DNA from 2 places in the Paenibacillus sp. 7516 genome. Region 1 is predicted to be linked to the other one. Evidence: predicted binding sites of a transcription regulator. Region 1 holds the regulator's gene; the other holds the start of a gene.

What was found. The regulator Rex, encoded in region 1, represses fermentation and respiration genes when NADH is low (regulators of the CRP and FNR family bind a similar motif). The targets are predictions, from matches to a motif close to TTGTGAAATATTTCACAA.
Region 2: CHI14_RS21585 (formate/nitrite transporter family protein) is a predicted target of Rex. The motif match lies at 2,074-2,091, and genes of this name have one in related genera.

The regions. Positions count from the first base shown of each region.
Region 1 is NZ_NPBI01000039.1:99,849-108,049, reverse strand. It holds gene panC (pantoate--beta-alanine ligase) at 1-211, shown strand, start outside; gene panD (aspartate 1-decarboxylase) at 204-587, shown strand; gene CHI14_RS26270 (tetratricopeptide repeat protein) at 629-1,306, shown strand; gene dinG (ATP-dependent DNA helicase DinG) at 1,467-4,337, shown strand; gene CHI14_RS26260 (redox-sensing transcriptional repressor Rex) at 4,527-5,180, shown strand; gene CHI14_RS26255 (amidohydrolase) at 5,167-6,471, shown strand; gene CHI14_RS26250 (hypothetical protein) at 6,516-7,046, shown strand; gene CHI14_RS26245 (hypothetical protein) at 7,347-7,874, shown strand; gene CHI14_RS26240 (AAA family ATPase) at 7,867-8,201, shown strand, end outside.
Region 2 is NZ_NPBI01000024.1:443,793-451,993, forward strand. It holds gene CHI14_RS21575 (FAD-dependent oxidoreductase) at 34-1,395, shown strand; gene CHI14_RS21580 (DinB family protein) at 1,539-2,009, shown strand; gene CHI14_RS21585 (formate/nitrite transporter family protein) at 2,174-3,013, shown strand; gene CHI14_RS21590 (molybdopterin-containing oxidoreductase family protein) at 3,406-5,469, shown strand; gene CHI14_RS21595 (MFS transporter) at 5,637-6,860, shown strand; gene CHI14_RS21600 (class I SAM-dependent methyltransferase) at 7,057-7,971, shown strand; gene CHI14_RS21605 (ABC transporter ATP-binding protein) at 8,071-8,201, opposite strand, start outside.

The sequences.
Region 1 (8,201 bases):
GCGTATTCTGCGCGAGAACATTGCGCGTTCCTCCCGTGCTGTTATTGATTATGCCGAGATTCAGGCTTTTCCGAGTCTGGAGCCGCTTGCTGATCAGGAAAAAGTGCATGGACGAGATGATATACTGATTGCGCTGGCTGTGAAATTTGGCAAAACGAGACTGATTGATAATACAAGATTGCAAAGAGCGGAGGTACTGTCCCATGTTTAGAACATTGATGAAATCCAAAATTCACCGTGCCACCGTTACGGAAGCCAACCTGAATTATGTGGGGAGTATTACCATTGATGAAGATCTGATGGAAACGTCTGATCTGATGGAAAATGAAAAAGTACAAATTGTAAACAACAACAATGGTGCAAGGCTCGAGACCTATGTAATTCCCGGACCACGCGGCAGCGGAGTAATCTGTCTGAATGGTGCAGCTGCACGGCTTGTGCAGCCAGGAGACACGGTTATTATCATTTCATATGCAATGATGTCTCAGGAAGAGGCGAATACGCACAAGCCTACTGTGGTCTTTGTGGACGGTCAAAACAAACCTGTGCAGACTATGAAGCAGGAAGTTCACGCGACAATTATGTAATCCGCTGGTAAGGGGAATGAAATCGGTCCACCTTGCAAAAAATGAGTACAGGTCACGCACTAATCCATTTTTTCAAGGGTGGGGATGCATCGATGTTCCAGCATGTTTTCGCCGAAATGAACGACATGTTAGATGAAATTATCAAGCGCTACCCTTCCGCTGAAGGTCTGAACAAACAGGAACTGCTGCAAAAGTGGAACTTGCTGAAGCGGATGAGTGACGGGATGATTGATGAGTGGCTGATGTTTGAGGAGAAGATGAGTCAGGTCAGGGATTTGGAACAGCCGGTGGCACTCCAACCGGAACAGGAAGCTGTTACGGCTCTGCCTGAAATCCATTTGGAATCCTTTAGTCGCGGTCAGGGATACTTCAAGTTACAGATGTATCCGCAGGCGATTGTGCAGTTCTCACAAATTATTGCCGAATATCCGGATAGTGCACTGACTCGGTACTATCTGGGACTTGCGCATATGAACCTCAATCAAACCGCGGAAGCGGGAAGCCACCTGCGGCTCATCGTGCACCTGAATGGTTCTCCGAGGCTGAAGGGGCTAGCCTGCAATGCGCTGGGCTGCCTCGAAGCCAAGATGGCGAATCCCAAAGGAGCATGTTCCTTGTTTGCTCAGGCACTCCAGCATGACCCGACGTTGACCGAACCGTTGTATAATATGGAAGCCTGCAGGCTGAACAGCGGACAACTGCAATATGGAATAAGCTGACTGTACTTGGAATTCAAGTGCAGCGCAGCGGCATCAAGACGGTGTTTTCTCCTTTAAGACTATGGAGGGAACACCGCCTTTTTTGTCAGTTAATTTTCAAATGCCCGTTTTTTTGCTATGCTGTAACATAGACTGGAATGGAAGGGACTTGTACATTGCAATGAAATTTGCCGTATTGGATTTCGAAACAACCGGCACGCAGTCCGATGGTGAGATTATACAAGCCGGACTTGCCATCATAGATCATGACTACAGCATAACTCAAATATATAGTTCTTATGTAAACCCTGGTGTGCCTATTCCTCCGTTTATTACGGGATTAACCGGGATTACCGACGAAGATGTGTCGAACGCTCCTTCACTCGAAGAGATGATGATGGAGATGGTTCCGCTGCTAGACGATGTTGTCCTTGTGGGACACAACGTGGCTTTTGATTTTCATTTCCTTCAGAATGCGCTTGACCGATGCGGTTACTTGCCGTTCACCGGTCGTATTCTGGATACCATTGATTTTCTCAAAATATCATTTCCTTCACTTGGTTCTTATCAACTGGGGTATGTATCTTCAGAATTCGGATTCCAGCATGACCGTCCTCATCAGGCAGACAGTGATGCTTTGGCGACGGCCTATGTGCTCCTGAAGTGTTTGGATGAACTGCGTCAACTGCCATTGATTACAATACAGCGTCTCAGCGACCTATTCGCACCTGAGGACAGCGATCTGGGCTGGTTCTTCGACGGCATGCGCAGTGAGAAGGAAGCAGAGCCCATACAGGATCTGGATGGACATACGTATTACCGTCAATTGGCCTTGAATGTGAGTGACTGGACTGAAATCGGTGCTCCACGCGATGAACGCGAAGGTAATCCGCTTGAAGGTGTAAGTTTTGAGCAGTATATGGATCAGGTCCGGGCCAATCTGCAGGATACACTGGATCACTACGAAGAACGCGAGGCACAGACACAGATGTTCAGCAGTGTAAGGCAAGCGCTGGACGAAGAAAAGCATTTGTTAATTGAAGCAGGAACGGGTACGGGGAAATCCCTGGGGTACTTGCTGCCGGCCATATATGAAAGTGTGAAGCAGGAACGAAAAGTAATGGTTAGCACGCATACCATCAACCTGCAGGAACAGCTTCGGGAGCGTGATATCCCGCTGTTGACCAAAGTGGTGCCTTTTCCGTTTAAGGCTGCCGTGTTCAAAGGTCGGGGGCACTACCTGTGTCTGCGGAAGTTTGAGCACAAGATCAACAAACGTGAGTTCGCTACACCGAAAGAAGATTATTTTACAGCGGCTCAGATGATTGTGTGGCTCACCCAGACAGAGACTGGAGATGACGAGGAGCTTAACCTCAGTGCACGCGGTGGGGACTTCTGGGAAACAGTACAGAGCGAATCGGAATCCTGCCTGGGACGTTCTTGTCCGTGGTTCAGGAAGTGCTTCTACCATCGGGCGAAGCATGAAGCAGGATTGTCCGATATCGTCATTACGAATCATTCCAAATTGTTTACGGATGTAAAAGCAGCTCATCAGCTGCTCCCTGCTTACGAGAGTCTCGTCATTGACGAGGCTCATCATCTCGAGGATGTGGCAGGTAAGCACTTGGGTCTTCACATGAAATATTTCACATTGGTTCATACCTTGACCCGTTTGTTTAAGGATAGTCGGAACGGTCAGCTTCCCATGCTGCGAACCCAACTGGCGGGGCATGAAAATTCGGTGCAGTGGGGCTCCGTCATTGACCAGATGTTCCCGCTTGCTGTTGAAGTCAAAGAGATGTGGGATCGTTTGAGCGATGCCTTATTTAACCTGCTGCCTGAACGAAGTGATGCTTCTCCGGGGGAAACGGGTCAATTTTCCCTCAGACTGAAGCCTTCAATGAAACCGGCGAAGTGGCAGGAGCTGCAGGATTACGAAAACCAGATTTATGTCACACTGGGGGACTTGATCCGCAAGGGAGACAAGCTGCTTCTTGAAGTCAAAGAAGACCAGGACGACTATCAATCGGATAGCTTGATCACGGACATTACAGGTCTGCTTAAGGATTTGGCGACGCTCAAAGAAAACCTTCGCTTCTTCATGCGGATGGATGATGCCAAAACGGTATACTGGATGGAGGCAAGCGGCCAATTCCGCAGCAAATCACTGCAGCTGTATGCCGTTCCTGTCGATGTCAGTGCACAGTTGAAGGACATGTTCTTCGATAAAAAGAAAAGCGTTGTCCTTACTTCGGCTACGCTCTCGGTTGATAAGTCATTTCAGTTCATGATTGAACAGCTTGGCTTGCAGGAAGCAGCCGATAATAACCGTTTACTGACGTCCATGCTGCCGTCGCCATTCCGGTATAGGGATCAGGCTTTGCTGGTCATCCCTCGTGATTTCCCAAGTGTAAAAGGCAGTGTGGGGGATGCACACTTTGTCGACATGCTTGTACGATCTCTGGCCGAAACGGCTATTGCGACAAGGGGCCGCATGATGGTGCTCTTTACTTCATACCGAATGCTGCGCCAGGTCTATGACCCATTAAAAGAAGCGTTATCGGGCAACGATATTTCGCTGCTCGGTCAAGGCGTTGATAGTGGCAGTCGTTCGAAGTTAACCCGCAGGTTCCAGGATGCAAAAGCAACCGTTCTGCTGGGCACAAGCAGTTTCTGGGAAGGGGTAGATATCCCTGGAGAGGCGCTAACCTGTCTGGCGATTGTGAGATTGCCCTTCCAGCCACCGAACCATCCGCTCGTGGAGGCGAAGAGTGAACTGCTGCAGGAACAGAAAAAGAATCCGTTTATGAAGCTGTCTGTTCCACAGGCCGTCATCCGTTTCAAGCAGGGATTCGGCAGGCTTGTTCGTACAGCCAAGGATCGGGGCATTGTCATCGTTTACGATACACGGGTGATTGAGTCTTATTACGGAAAGTATTTCCTATATTCATTACCTGGTCCCAAAATGGAACATATGCTGACTGAACAGATGGTTCCCCGAATTAGCGAATGGCTGGAAACACCAGCACAGGATGAATCTACTACAAATTAGGTATGACGTCGTTGCGTAATAAGGGCTTCTCGCTGTAAACTTTATTAAAGTGTGATTTAATTTTAGAAGCACTTTTAACTTTATATTTTATAAGGCATCTTGCATAATTTCATTCGGAGACGAAAACAGTTATGCGGGATGCTACATTTTTATTTATCTATCGTGGCCTTGGTAAGGGGGAGCAATGTAATGAAATCAGATAAAATTTCGGAAGCTGTGGTACGCAGATTGCCTGTTTACTTACGTTATTTGAGTGAACTGCATCAACGTGAGGTAGGCACGGTCTCATCACAGGAACTGGGACTACGCCTGGATCTTAATCCTGCACAGATTCGCAAAGACCTTGCATACTTTGGGGACTTCGGTCGCAAAGGCATTGGATACGACGTATCGTATCTCATTGAGAAGATCCGTCATATCTTGAAAATTGATCAGCAAATCAATGTTGCTCTGGTCGGGGCTGGTAATTTGGGACATGCATTGTCCAATTACAATGCCTATCTGAAAGACAACATGAAAATTGTTGCTGTTTTCGATGCATACGGCCCTAAGATCGGCAGTCAGATTAACAGCCTGAAAGTACAGCCCATGAATGAACTAACGGATTCGGTCAAAAAAGATAATATTCGTATTGGTATCATTACCGTTCCGGATACCGAAGCTCAGAACGTAGCCGATCAGCTCGTAGAATCCGGCATTGAAGCGATTCTGAACTTTGCACCAACCATCTTGAAAACACCACCGCACGTCCGTATTCATCATGCTGATTTTACAACGGATCTGCTTAGCCTGGCTTATTATCTGGAGAACGGAAAGGACGACGAGGAAGATGACGACAAATAGATGGGTAATTCATAACGGCAAATTTGCTGTAAACCTTGGAACGGAATGGACCGTGGTTCAAGGGTATATGGTCGTTGAAGACGATAAGATTGTGCATATTGGTGAGACACTGCCGGATGGAGATGAGAGCCTGCCAAAGGTTGATGGCAAAGGACTGGTCTTTTTGCCGGGTCTGATCAATACGCATGGTCACGCAGCCATGTCGCTTCTGAGGGGTCACGGGGACGATCTGGCCCTGCAAGTATGGCTTCAGGAGAAAATGTGGCCTATGGAGGCGAAAATGACGTCTGAGGACGTGTATTGGGGCACATCCCTTTCTGTTTTAGAAATGCTGAAAGGCGGAACAACGGCATTCCTGGATATGTATGATCATATGGATCAGGTGGCAAAAGTGGTTGAACAATCCGGTATTCGTGCCGCATTGGCACGTGGTGTCATTGGTCTCTGTTCTGAAGAAGAGCAAATGCGCAAATTGCAAGAATCGGCTGCGTTTGCACGCGAGTGGAACGGACAGGCTGGTGGTCGAATTACGACGATCATCTCACCGCATGCGCCGTATACTTGTCCTCCGGATTACATAGAGAAGCTGGTACAGGTTGCACATGATCTGGATCTGCCGCTGCACACCCATATGTCGGAAACCCTACGCGAAGTCGAACAGAATGTAACGGATTATGGTTTGCGTCCTGTGGAACATTTGGAAAAGCTCGGTTTCTTCTCTCGTCCTTCTCTCGTAGCTCACGCTGTGCATTTGAATGATGAGGAGATTGAAATTCTGGCACGCCATGATGTAGCGGTCTCTCACAATCCAGGAAGCAACCTGAAGCTTGCTTCGGGTGTGGCGCGAGTTCCGGATTTGCTGAAAGCTGGAGTAACCGTATCTCTGGGAACAGATGGACCTGCAAGCAACAACAACCTGGATATGTTTGAAGAGATGAGACTGGCTGCTTTGATTCATAAGGGAGTATCCGGTGATCCAACTGCGGTTCCAGCGGGAGAAGCGCTGCTTCTTGGAACGGGGTATGGTGCCAAATCCATCTTCCTGAACAATACGGGAGCACTTCAAGTAGGCATGAAGGCTGATTTCATAGCGCTAAATATTGAACAAGCACACTTCTATCCGCACACGGATCTGATCTCTCATACCATTTACTCGGCTTCAGCTAAGGATGTGGAGCATGTATGGGTTGACGGCAAACAGCTGGTGAAACATGGTGAATGTCTTACTATGGATGAAGAGCGCATTCTGCGCGAGTCTCAACTTGCATTTGACGGACTGCTCGCCCGTTAATTTCAGAATAGCAGCAGCGTCATAGGGGAAAGGAAGTTCGGCTTTTGAAAAGAAAAAAGAAATGGATCTGGATCTCGCTGCTCATCCTGGTTTTGATTTTGTTTGGATTACAGCGCTTTTATGTCTATATAACCCAGGACCAGCGCAACGAAGAAGCGCTAGCTATTCAAGCGGCACAGGAGCAGCTCGGGATAACTTCTTATGAGGATCTCCGAAAATACGTCTGGGGTCAAAAGGAAGGCGAAGATAACATTTACTGGACGATGATGGCCAAAAATAAAGATAATCAGGACATCGCCGTCTGGGTTAAGTTTGATGCAACCAATAAACCGGTCAAAGGAAGCAACGCTGTGCACAGTGAATTGCTGCAGAACGGGTTATCGGAAGCACAAGTTCGCAATCGATTCAGCTCTGAAGTACCGGGCGGAGAGATCAAACGAATTATGCCTGGAGTCGTCAATGGCGTCTATGTATGGCAAGTTTATTACAAGGATGATACGCACAACTATTATCGATTCTATCGCTTCAGCAATGGAGAACAGGTTGATTTGGTCTATACAATTCCAAACAGTTAAACATATATTCAGAGATTTTTTTAGGTATAATCTTCAAAAAACCGGCAGACGGAACCCCGCCTGATCCGGTTTTTTGGCGTTTCTCGAAAATTATTCTGGATTTGAATAGTTAAAATTAATAATTTATTCATATTTTCGCCTTCGAAATTGTATATACGATGTGATATACTCAAATATGTATTCAAGGTTACATCAAACAGAAATAAAACCTGTTGGGCACATCACAGGTCATTCGTACACAATTCATATTATGCCTATAAGCTATAGGGATGGGCCAAAAATTTGGGAGGGGAAACTCACTTGAAGCTAAAAGTATTGCCTATTGCTTTAACTGCCGTCATTTCAGCCGTTGTGTTGTTTGGAGGTTGGTTTGTGTATCGTCAGGTGGCCATGCAGAATCCGATTGAAAAAATGGTAACCCAGTATGAAGGGGTTAATGATGTTCAGTTAACTATTAACCGCAATGATGTACAATTGAAACTTGATTTGCAGCCAAATGTTGATTTGGGCAGATTGGTTCAATATATTCAGAAAGAAGGACAGACCCTGATCGGCTCGCGCTCATTGAAACTTGATGTCGTTGATCATTCGAACGAAGCCCTGGAGAACTGGTGGGGCGATGCGATGTTTACCGTTGCTCAGGCGATGGAGAACAAGCAGTACACCGAAATAACACCAACATTATCCAAGATGGCGACCAATGGTATTCAAGTGAATACAGCCATGGATGACAATAACGTATATGTAAGTCTTAGAGACGGAGATGCCAGCAAGTTTATTATTCTGCCGCGTGTACCCGGCCAGATAGGAGTGTGGCCTAATGCCTAAATGGACGAAGGAAGTTGCCATTGGTTTTGTCCCCGTGTTGATTATCTTTCTTGCTTTTATCGGTGTGAATATCTTTCCGATTCTGATCGCAGCAGCGGTTGTGGGCGGACTGCTGCTTATGATGCAGATGCGTGGTGGCATTACGGTTGGAGCGGGTCAGGAACGTAAGCGCAAGAAAAAAGGACCTACCAAACTGACGTTTGAGGAAATTGGCGGCCAGGATAGTGCCAAGCAGGAGCTGCGGGAAGCTCTTGATTTTCTCATCAAACATGAAGAAATTCAGAAGTTCGGGATTCGCCCATTGAAGGGGATCCTGCTTACGGGCCC
Region 2 (8,201 bases), on a different contig from region 1:
TTATATTTTATAACTCCAAGGGGGACCTTTATTATGAAAATCGCAGTTATCGGATGTACACATGCAGGAACCGCAGCCATCGTTAATACCGCCAAATTGTACCCGGATGCTACCATCACGGTGTATGAGCGCAATGACAACATTTCCTTCCTATCTTGCGGTATCGCCCTTTATGTCGGCGGGGTTGTGAAGGATCCGGATGGACTGTTCTACTCTTCGCCAAACCAGCTGGCTGAGCTGGGTGTAGTCACCAAGATGCTGCATGAGGTTACAGCAGTGGATGCCGCGAACCATAAACTTCAGGCTAAAAACCTGAAAACAGGGGAAGAATTTGAAGATACGTTCGACAAGCTTATTGTGACGACAGGATCATGGCCGGTCGTTCCTAAACTCGAGGGAATTGAGATGGAGAACATCTTGCTCTGCAAAAACTACAACCATTCCAATACGATCATCGAAAAAGCCAAAGAAGCTAAACGCGTTACCGTTGTCGGTGCAGGGTACATCGGTATTGAACTGGTTGAAGCATTCCAAATGAATGGTAAGGAAGTCACCTTGATCGATAGTGTGGACCGGATTCTCAATAAATATCTGGACCCCGAGTTTACAGATGCCATTGAGGACACACTGACTGGACGCGGGATCAAGCTTGCACTGGGTCAGACTGTACAGAAATTCACCGGAGAGAATGGCAAGGTAACGAAGGTCATCACATCCAAGGGTGAATTCGAGACAGACCTCGTAATCCTGTGTATTGGTTTCCGTCCGAATACCGAATTGCTCAAAGGCCAGGTGGATATGCTGCCGAACGGTGCGATTATCGTGGATAAATATATGCAAACAAGCCAAAAAGACGTGTTCGCTGCAGGTGACAGCTGTGCCATTCACTATAATCCAACAGGCAAGGCTTCTTACATTCCACTGGCGACCAATGCCGTAAGAATGGGTACACTGGTAGCTCGTAACCTGGTTCGTCCAACAACGCCATACATGGGTACACAAGGGACATCTGGGATTAAAATTTACGACCAGAATATTGCAGGTACAGGGCTGACCGAAACATCTGCTACAGATGACGGGCTGGTAGTGGAAGCTGTAACGCTTGAAGATGCTTATCGTCCGGAGTTCATGCCAACGGCTGAGAAACTGCTGCTCAAAGTCATTTACGAACAGGCTACACGCCGAATCGTTGGAGCACAAGTGATGTCCAAGGCGGATCTGACGCAATCGATCAATACGATCTCGGTTTGCATCCAGAACAACATGACTGTAGATGAGCTAGCCTTCATCGACTTCTTCTTCCAACCGCATTACAACAAGCCATGGAACTTCCTGAACTCGGCTGGTCTTCAGGCTTTGCCTCCAGTGGAAGCGAAAGCACCAGCGATGGTGTAACTAATGAATCCGAGAACTGCCGCAGAAATGCGGCAGTTTTTTTATATAACTTGATGTAGTTGATTCTGGAAATGAGTGCTATATTAACAACAGGTTAGAGGTCATACTGCAATAGATATGAACATAAAGGAGTGGTTCACAACATGCTTACAAATACAATATCCGAACTCAAAGTTCTGCTACAATCGGTACCTCGTTCGTTTCTTGCACTGAATCCAAATGAACTTGTACAGCCACGCATGGAAGGAAAATGGTCCCGTCTTCAGATTCTTGGTCATTTATGTGATTCGGCTCTTCATAACGTAAGCAGGTTTGTCCAAATGCAGCATCAGACCGAACCATTGTCTATAACGCCTTATCATCAAGACCAATGGGTAGAGAGCCAACAATATGTCAGTGCACCGATTGAAGAGGTGTTAAATCTCTGGATCAGTCTGAATCAGTCCGTCATTCGTGTTCTATCCAGCATGCCGGAGACAGGGGAATCAGCAACGTGTGTCTTACCTGATGGAAGTGTGGTTACGATGGAATGGCTGGCACAAGATTACGTCCAGCATCTGAAGCACCATCTGCAGCAAATTTTTGGTGAACATCATAACCTGGGAACAGAATAATTAACCAACCAGCCGCACTCAAGCAAGAGAGCACGGAAGCTGGGACAAGGGGACTTTTAGGACTTTGTGATAAAAGTAACAAACTTGCCGAACCCTTCGCGATACAATGAACATATCAACGATGTAAGCTGATTTCGTTCATGAACAGTGAAGGAGAGGATGGCATGGCGGCAAAAACACCTCTTGAGGTTGCACAATATACGGTGAACACAGGGATGAAGAAAGGACAGAACCAGGTGTCCTCTGTGCTCGTTCTCAGTTTCCTGGCAGGGGCATTTATTGCGCTTGGGTTCCTGCTGGATATTCGCGTGATTGCCTCCGTCCCGGCGGAATGGGGCAGCTTGGTTAACCTGATCGGTGCAGCGGTATTCCCTGTAGGCTTGATCATGGTATTGATTGGCGGGGGAGAACTCCTGACAGGCAATATGATGGCAGTACCGCTTGCTACGCTAGCCCGTAAACTGTCCGTAGCCAGCATGCTGAAGAATCTTACTTTGGTCACGATCGGAAACTTTTTGGGTGCACTGTTCGTGGCATATGCGTTCGGGCATGTGCTTGGTCTCACAGGAGAAGGAGTATATCTGACCAAGGTTGTGGATATGGCAGGACACAAGCTGCATGACGGCTTTCTACAGGCGTTTATATCCGGAATCGGATGTAACTGGCTGGTAGCCCTGGCGGTGTGGCTGTCTTACGCTTCGGATACGATGAGCGGCAAGGTGCTCGGTATCTGGTTTCCGACGATGGCCTTTGTCGCTATTGGCTTCCAGCACGTGGTTGCCAATATGTTTCTTATTCCGGCTGCCATCTTCGAAGGGCACTACTCATGGGGGCAGTACATCATGAACTTTATCCCGGTATGGCTCGGTAATCTGACTGGAGGCGCATTGTTCGTTGCGGCTGCCTACTGGATGGTGTACCTGCGGAAGGCCGAACCCGAGGTCAAAGCGGTTGTTCAGCCAGTAGAGACGGAGGCCAGACCGATGTGGAGCAAACAGGCATAATCACTCGTACAATTTCAAATGTATATATAATCAGCGATCCCTTACTGCCATGAGGTCACGGTGTATGTTATACCGTAAGCCGGCGAAGATGGGATCGCTTTTTTTGCAGACAAAATAAATTCGCCATGACAAGGTTCGGGGGAACGAAACCTGTTCATGGCGAATTTCGGGAGTGGTCCATGATATGGCATGAGGAGGAAGTGGGGAAACACTAACCTAATGCCTTGTTTTTAATTTACCCCTGAATTTCGAGGATGAATCATGGGGCCAAAACTTTTTTTTAGATTAAATGCATCAAGCCTGAGCGCACAAAACATGACTGTTCTCTTTACGTCATAACCTCCAAAATTATATGATGTAAGGATAGTTTTAAATGGGGAGGACTTGTACATATGATCGATCAGGAGAATGGCGTGTTTCCGGCGGTTTGCCCGCTTGACTGCCCGGATACTTGCGGCCTGCTGCTTCATAAGGAGAACGGTAAAATCGTGAAGGTGGCGGGTAACCCTGACCATCCGATTACGAAAGGTGCCATCTGCAATAAAGTCAGAAACATGGCAGAGCGGGTATATCACCCCGAGCGGCTGCAATATCCGATGAGACGTGTCGGCGCGAAAGGTGAAGGCAAGTTCGAACGTATAAGCTGGGATGAAGCTATCCATGAAATTACGGGAAAATTCAAATCTATATCTACGAAGTACGGCTCGGAGAGTATTTTGCCATACAGTTTCTACGGCAATATGGGGATCCTTGGAGTGGATGGGATGGATCGTCGTTTCTTCAATGCGCTTGGTGCTAGTATGCTGGAGCAAACGATCTGCAATGCGGCCGGGAATACCGGATGGAAATATACGATGGGCGCCAATCGGGGAACTTTGCCCGAAGATACGGAGCATTCGGACCTTATTCTGGTCTGGGGAGGCAACATTGTCAGTACAAACATGCACCAGGTTGTCCTGGCTGAGAAGGCCCGCAAAAAAGGTGCTCAAATCGTGGTCATCGATGTTCACCGGAATCGTACAGCTCAGTGGGGAGACTGGTTTATTCCGCTCTACCCGGGAACAGACAGCGCACTCGCACTGGGACTGATGAATGTACTGTTTGACCGGGGCCTGACGGACGAAGCTTTTATGCAAAAGTATACTGTGGGTCATGAGGCACTGCGTGATCATGTCCGCGGCTATACCCCTGAACGGGTTGCGCGCATCACGGGTGTACCGGAAGCGGATATCGTGAAGCTGGCTGAGCTGTACGGAAACGCACAGGCGGCACATATTCACATCGGCAACGGTCTTCAGCACCATGACAACGGAGGCATGAATGTACGAAGCATTGCCTGTCTGCCTGCCATCACGGGACAATGGCTGAAACGAGGCGGCGGAGCGGTACGCACCAACAGCTATGCGAGCACCAATAGCGATGCGCTGGAGCGTCCAGAGCTTCGGAGCAATCCGGAGGCGCGGGTGGTGAACATGAACCGGATTGGTGAAGCATTGCTGGAAGCAAAGCAGCCAATCCGGGCACTAATGGTCTACTGCAGCAATCCCCTGGTGGTGGCACCGGATACCGAGCGGGTGGAGCGAGGTTTTGCACGGGAAGATCTGTTTACCGTTGTGCATGATCTGTTCATGACGGATACGGCCAAGTATGCAGACATTGTGCTGCCGGCCAAGTCTTCGTTTGAAGCAACCGATCTGTATACGTCCTACTGGCATCAGTATGTTCATTTGCAGGAACCGGTCATTGCCCCAATTGGCGAGAGCAAGAGCAATGTGGAACTGTTTTCGCTGCTGGGACAGGCGATGGGATATGATCCTGAGATTTTTGGTGAGACACCGGAACAGATGATTGCGGACGCCCTGACGGATACAGGTAATCCTTATATGAACGGAGTAACGTTGGAGGCCCTTCAGGAGCATCGTTTTGTGAGACTGGACATGTCGTCGCATGAATCATTCCTGGAACAGCTGCCTACGCCATCCGGGAAGATCGAGCTGTATTCCGAAACGATGGCAGAGAGAGGCCTTCCGCCGCTGCCTACATATCGTGCTCTAGTTGAAGGGTATGACGGGGAACATCCGGCCGGACCTGATGATGTGCATCCGCTTATGTTCCTGTCGCCACCGAATCACAATTTCCTGAATTCAACCTTTGCCAATACGGAGAAGCATCAACGTATGGAGAAACTGCCCATGCTGCAGATTCATCCGGAGGATGCGGCTCACAGAAACATTGAAGATGGCGATGCGGTGGTTGTATGGAATGACCGGGGACGGATCGAACTGACTGCCAAGGTGAGCGAATCCATGCTGCCGGGTACGGTGATCAGCCAAGGCTTGTGGTGGGATGGAAGCGGTCGGAAACAGCGGGTGAATTCACTGACATCGGGTCGGCTGTCGGACATGGGCAACGGGGCAACGTTCTTCTCGGCCACTGTCGAAGTGAAGCGTCAATGAGTGTGCTTGCAGATTGAGGCTTTTCAGGTAAGATGAACAAGGGATAAACCTTGAAGCAAGAATAAAAGGCAATGTTTAATATACAAATAGCCTCCGCTCAGGTAGTTTAAGCCGCCGTGAGTGGAGGTTTGTTTTGTTCGTTTATGGTAGTAAGGAGAATGAAGATGATGAGATGGCTGGATACATATCCAAAAGAGGTTAAAGTATTTTTGCTGGCAAGTCTGGTTAACGCGACAGGCAGTGCCCTGATGTGGCCGCTAACCACAATGTACGTATTTGATGAACTCGGGCGGACGATGGCTAATGCAGGATTCGTCATTTTGATCCAGTCGCTCGGCGGCATCTTCGGCCAGCTGCTCGGCGGTGCATTATATCACAGGGTCGGCGTGAAGAAGCTGATCATTGGATCGCTTGCCCTTAATGCACTTGGCCTGTTTGCCCTGCCCTGGATTAGTGCGTACTGGGTTGTATTTATATGTGCCATGGGCTGGATCGGCTTGTTCAGTTCCTTGTCGCTGCCTGCGATTCAGGCCTTTATTGGCTTTCGGTTTGCGGAGCGGCGGGGAGAGCTGTTCAATATTATTTATGTGGCGAACAACATCGGTGTAGCGATTGGGACGGCACTCAGCGGTTTCTTGGCCGACTTTTCCTATCACCTCAGCTTTGTACTGAATGGCGTGACCTCTGCCGGGTTTGCAGTCTTCTTCTGGTACTATCTGTCGCGTGTGGATACCGATCAGGGAGAAATGCATCTGACGAAACGGAAAACGGTCCAGAATGGTCCCGGGATCTGGGCGCTGCTTGGCAACACCAGGTTATACCTGTTTATGAGCCTGGGGGTATTGTTTATCCTGTTTGGCAATTCCATCTGGAACACAGGTGTATCGCCGTACATTATCTCCGAAGGGATGGAGAAACGAATGTACGGACTGCTCTGGACACTGAACGGGGTTCTGATCTTCGTGGGCCAACCGTTCACGAGCTGGGTTAAACGCACCATGGCCCGTACTTCCACTGCGCAGATGGCAGCGAGTGCGATATTCTATGGATTGGCTTATATCGTCATGATTACGATGTACAGCTATCAGGGCATGGTATTTGCGATGGTGCTGGCGACCTTTGGAGAAATGCTGATCTCACCTGCAACCCCTGCCTTTATTTCCGACCATGCGGGCAGAGCTGCACCATTTTATATTGGAGTATCCGGCGGGATCGGATCGATTGGTCGTGTCATCGGCCCTTATGTGATGGGTGTGATGTATGATAAACAGGGCTTGATTTCTGTAGCCTGGCTGGCAACGGCGATGGCAGGGGTGGCACTGCTCGGTTTTGCACTTCATGCCGTCCTGAATCGCCACCGCGAGGTGAAGGAGTATGGGTTGGATACCTAGAGTCTTCGAGGTGGGAGTATCATTGGAGCAGACATGTTGGACGAGTGAAAGATCCATCCAGCATGTCTGCGTGTTCCGCAAAATTGGGATTGACAAAAATGTGTTTTTATGCTATAATTTACATATTGCTTAAATCCGTATATACTAAGGTTCTCCTGGCCAGGGGGACCTTATTTTGTTATGCGGGAGGATAAATATGAAGCCAAATGAATCCAGCATTACTTCTTTGATCTCGGCCTTTGGCCGCGCCTATCACAGCCAGTACGACACACCTCTAATTTTCAATGATCACATAGCCAAGGCTCTGATTTCTCCACAGGAGTTTGAACAGATTCGGGAGAATATGGTGCAGGGCATTCATTTCTTCAATCCCGAGATGGTCGATATGGTGAAGGAGGACCCCGATAAAGTATTGAGGTGGATCACCCAAGTCCAATTGTCTCCCATTGCTTTGGCGAGGGCAGCCTATTGCGAGCAGGTGCTGCTTCACGAAGTCAACCTGGGAGCCAAACAATACGTCATTCTGGGAGCCGGAATGGATACTTTTGCGTTAAGAACCCCGGAACTGGGCGACAGGCTGAATATTTTTGAAGTTGACCATCCAGCCACGCAGCAGTTTAAGAGTGATAGGCTGAGTTGGGCCAATTTGTCGATCCCGGACAACTTGCACTTGATCCCAATGGACTTCGCGCATGGGTTTGCTTATGAAAATCTGACCAGCAAAGGTTTCAAAAATCAGAAAACGTTCCTCAGCCTGCTTGGCGTTTCGTATTACCTGTCCAAAGAGGTATTGTTCAATCTTTTGCGGCAGGCTTTCGCCAACCTTCCGTCCGGAAGCTCGATGGTACTGGATTATGCAGATGAACGACTCTTTGAGGAGAAAGGCATCTTTAATCGGGTAGAGAACATGTTGAAGCTGGCTGTGTCCTCCGGGGAGCCAATGCAATCCTGTTTCGCGTATCACGAGATCGAGCAAATGCTAGCCGATGCAGGACTGCTCATCTATGAGCATCTGACACCAGACGATATCCAGGAGAGATACTTCAACAATCGTACAGATGACTTGACTGCGTTTGAGACGATTCATTTTATCCATGTTGTAAAAAAATAGCTAATTTTAGGGTGTAGCTTGGCATACTCTAAATTAGTAAAACACCCTTCCTCCGTTAAGTCAGGAGGAAGGGTGTTTGAGCTAAATAATGAAGCCACTTTATCCAAACTGCGCCTGATGCAGTCGGCTATAGGAGCCTTCTCGTTCGAGAAGTTCATCATGGCTGCCTTGTTCTGCTACGCCACCGTTCTCTACGACAATAATGCGGTCCGCATGCCGAATGGTTGCCA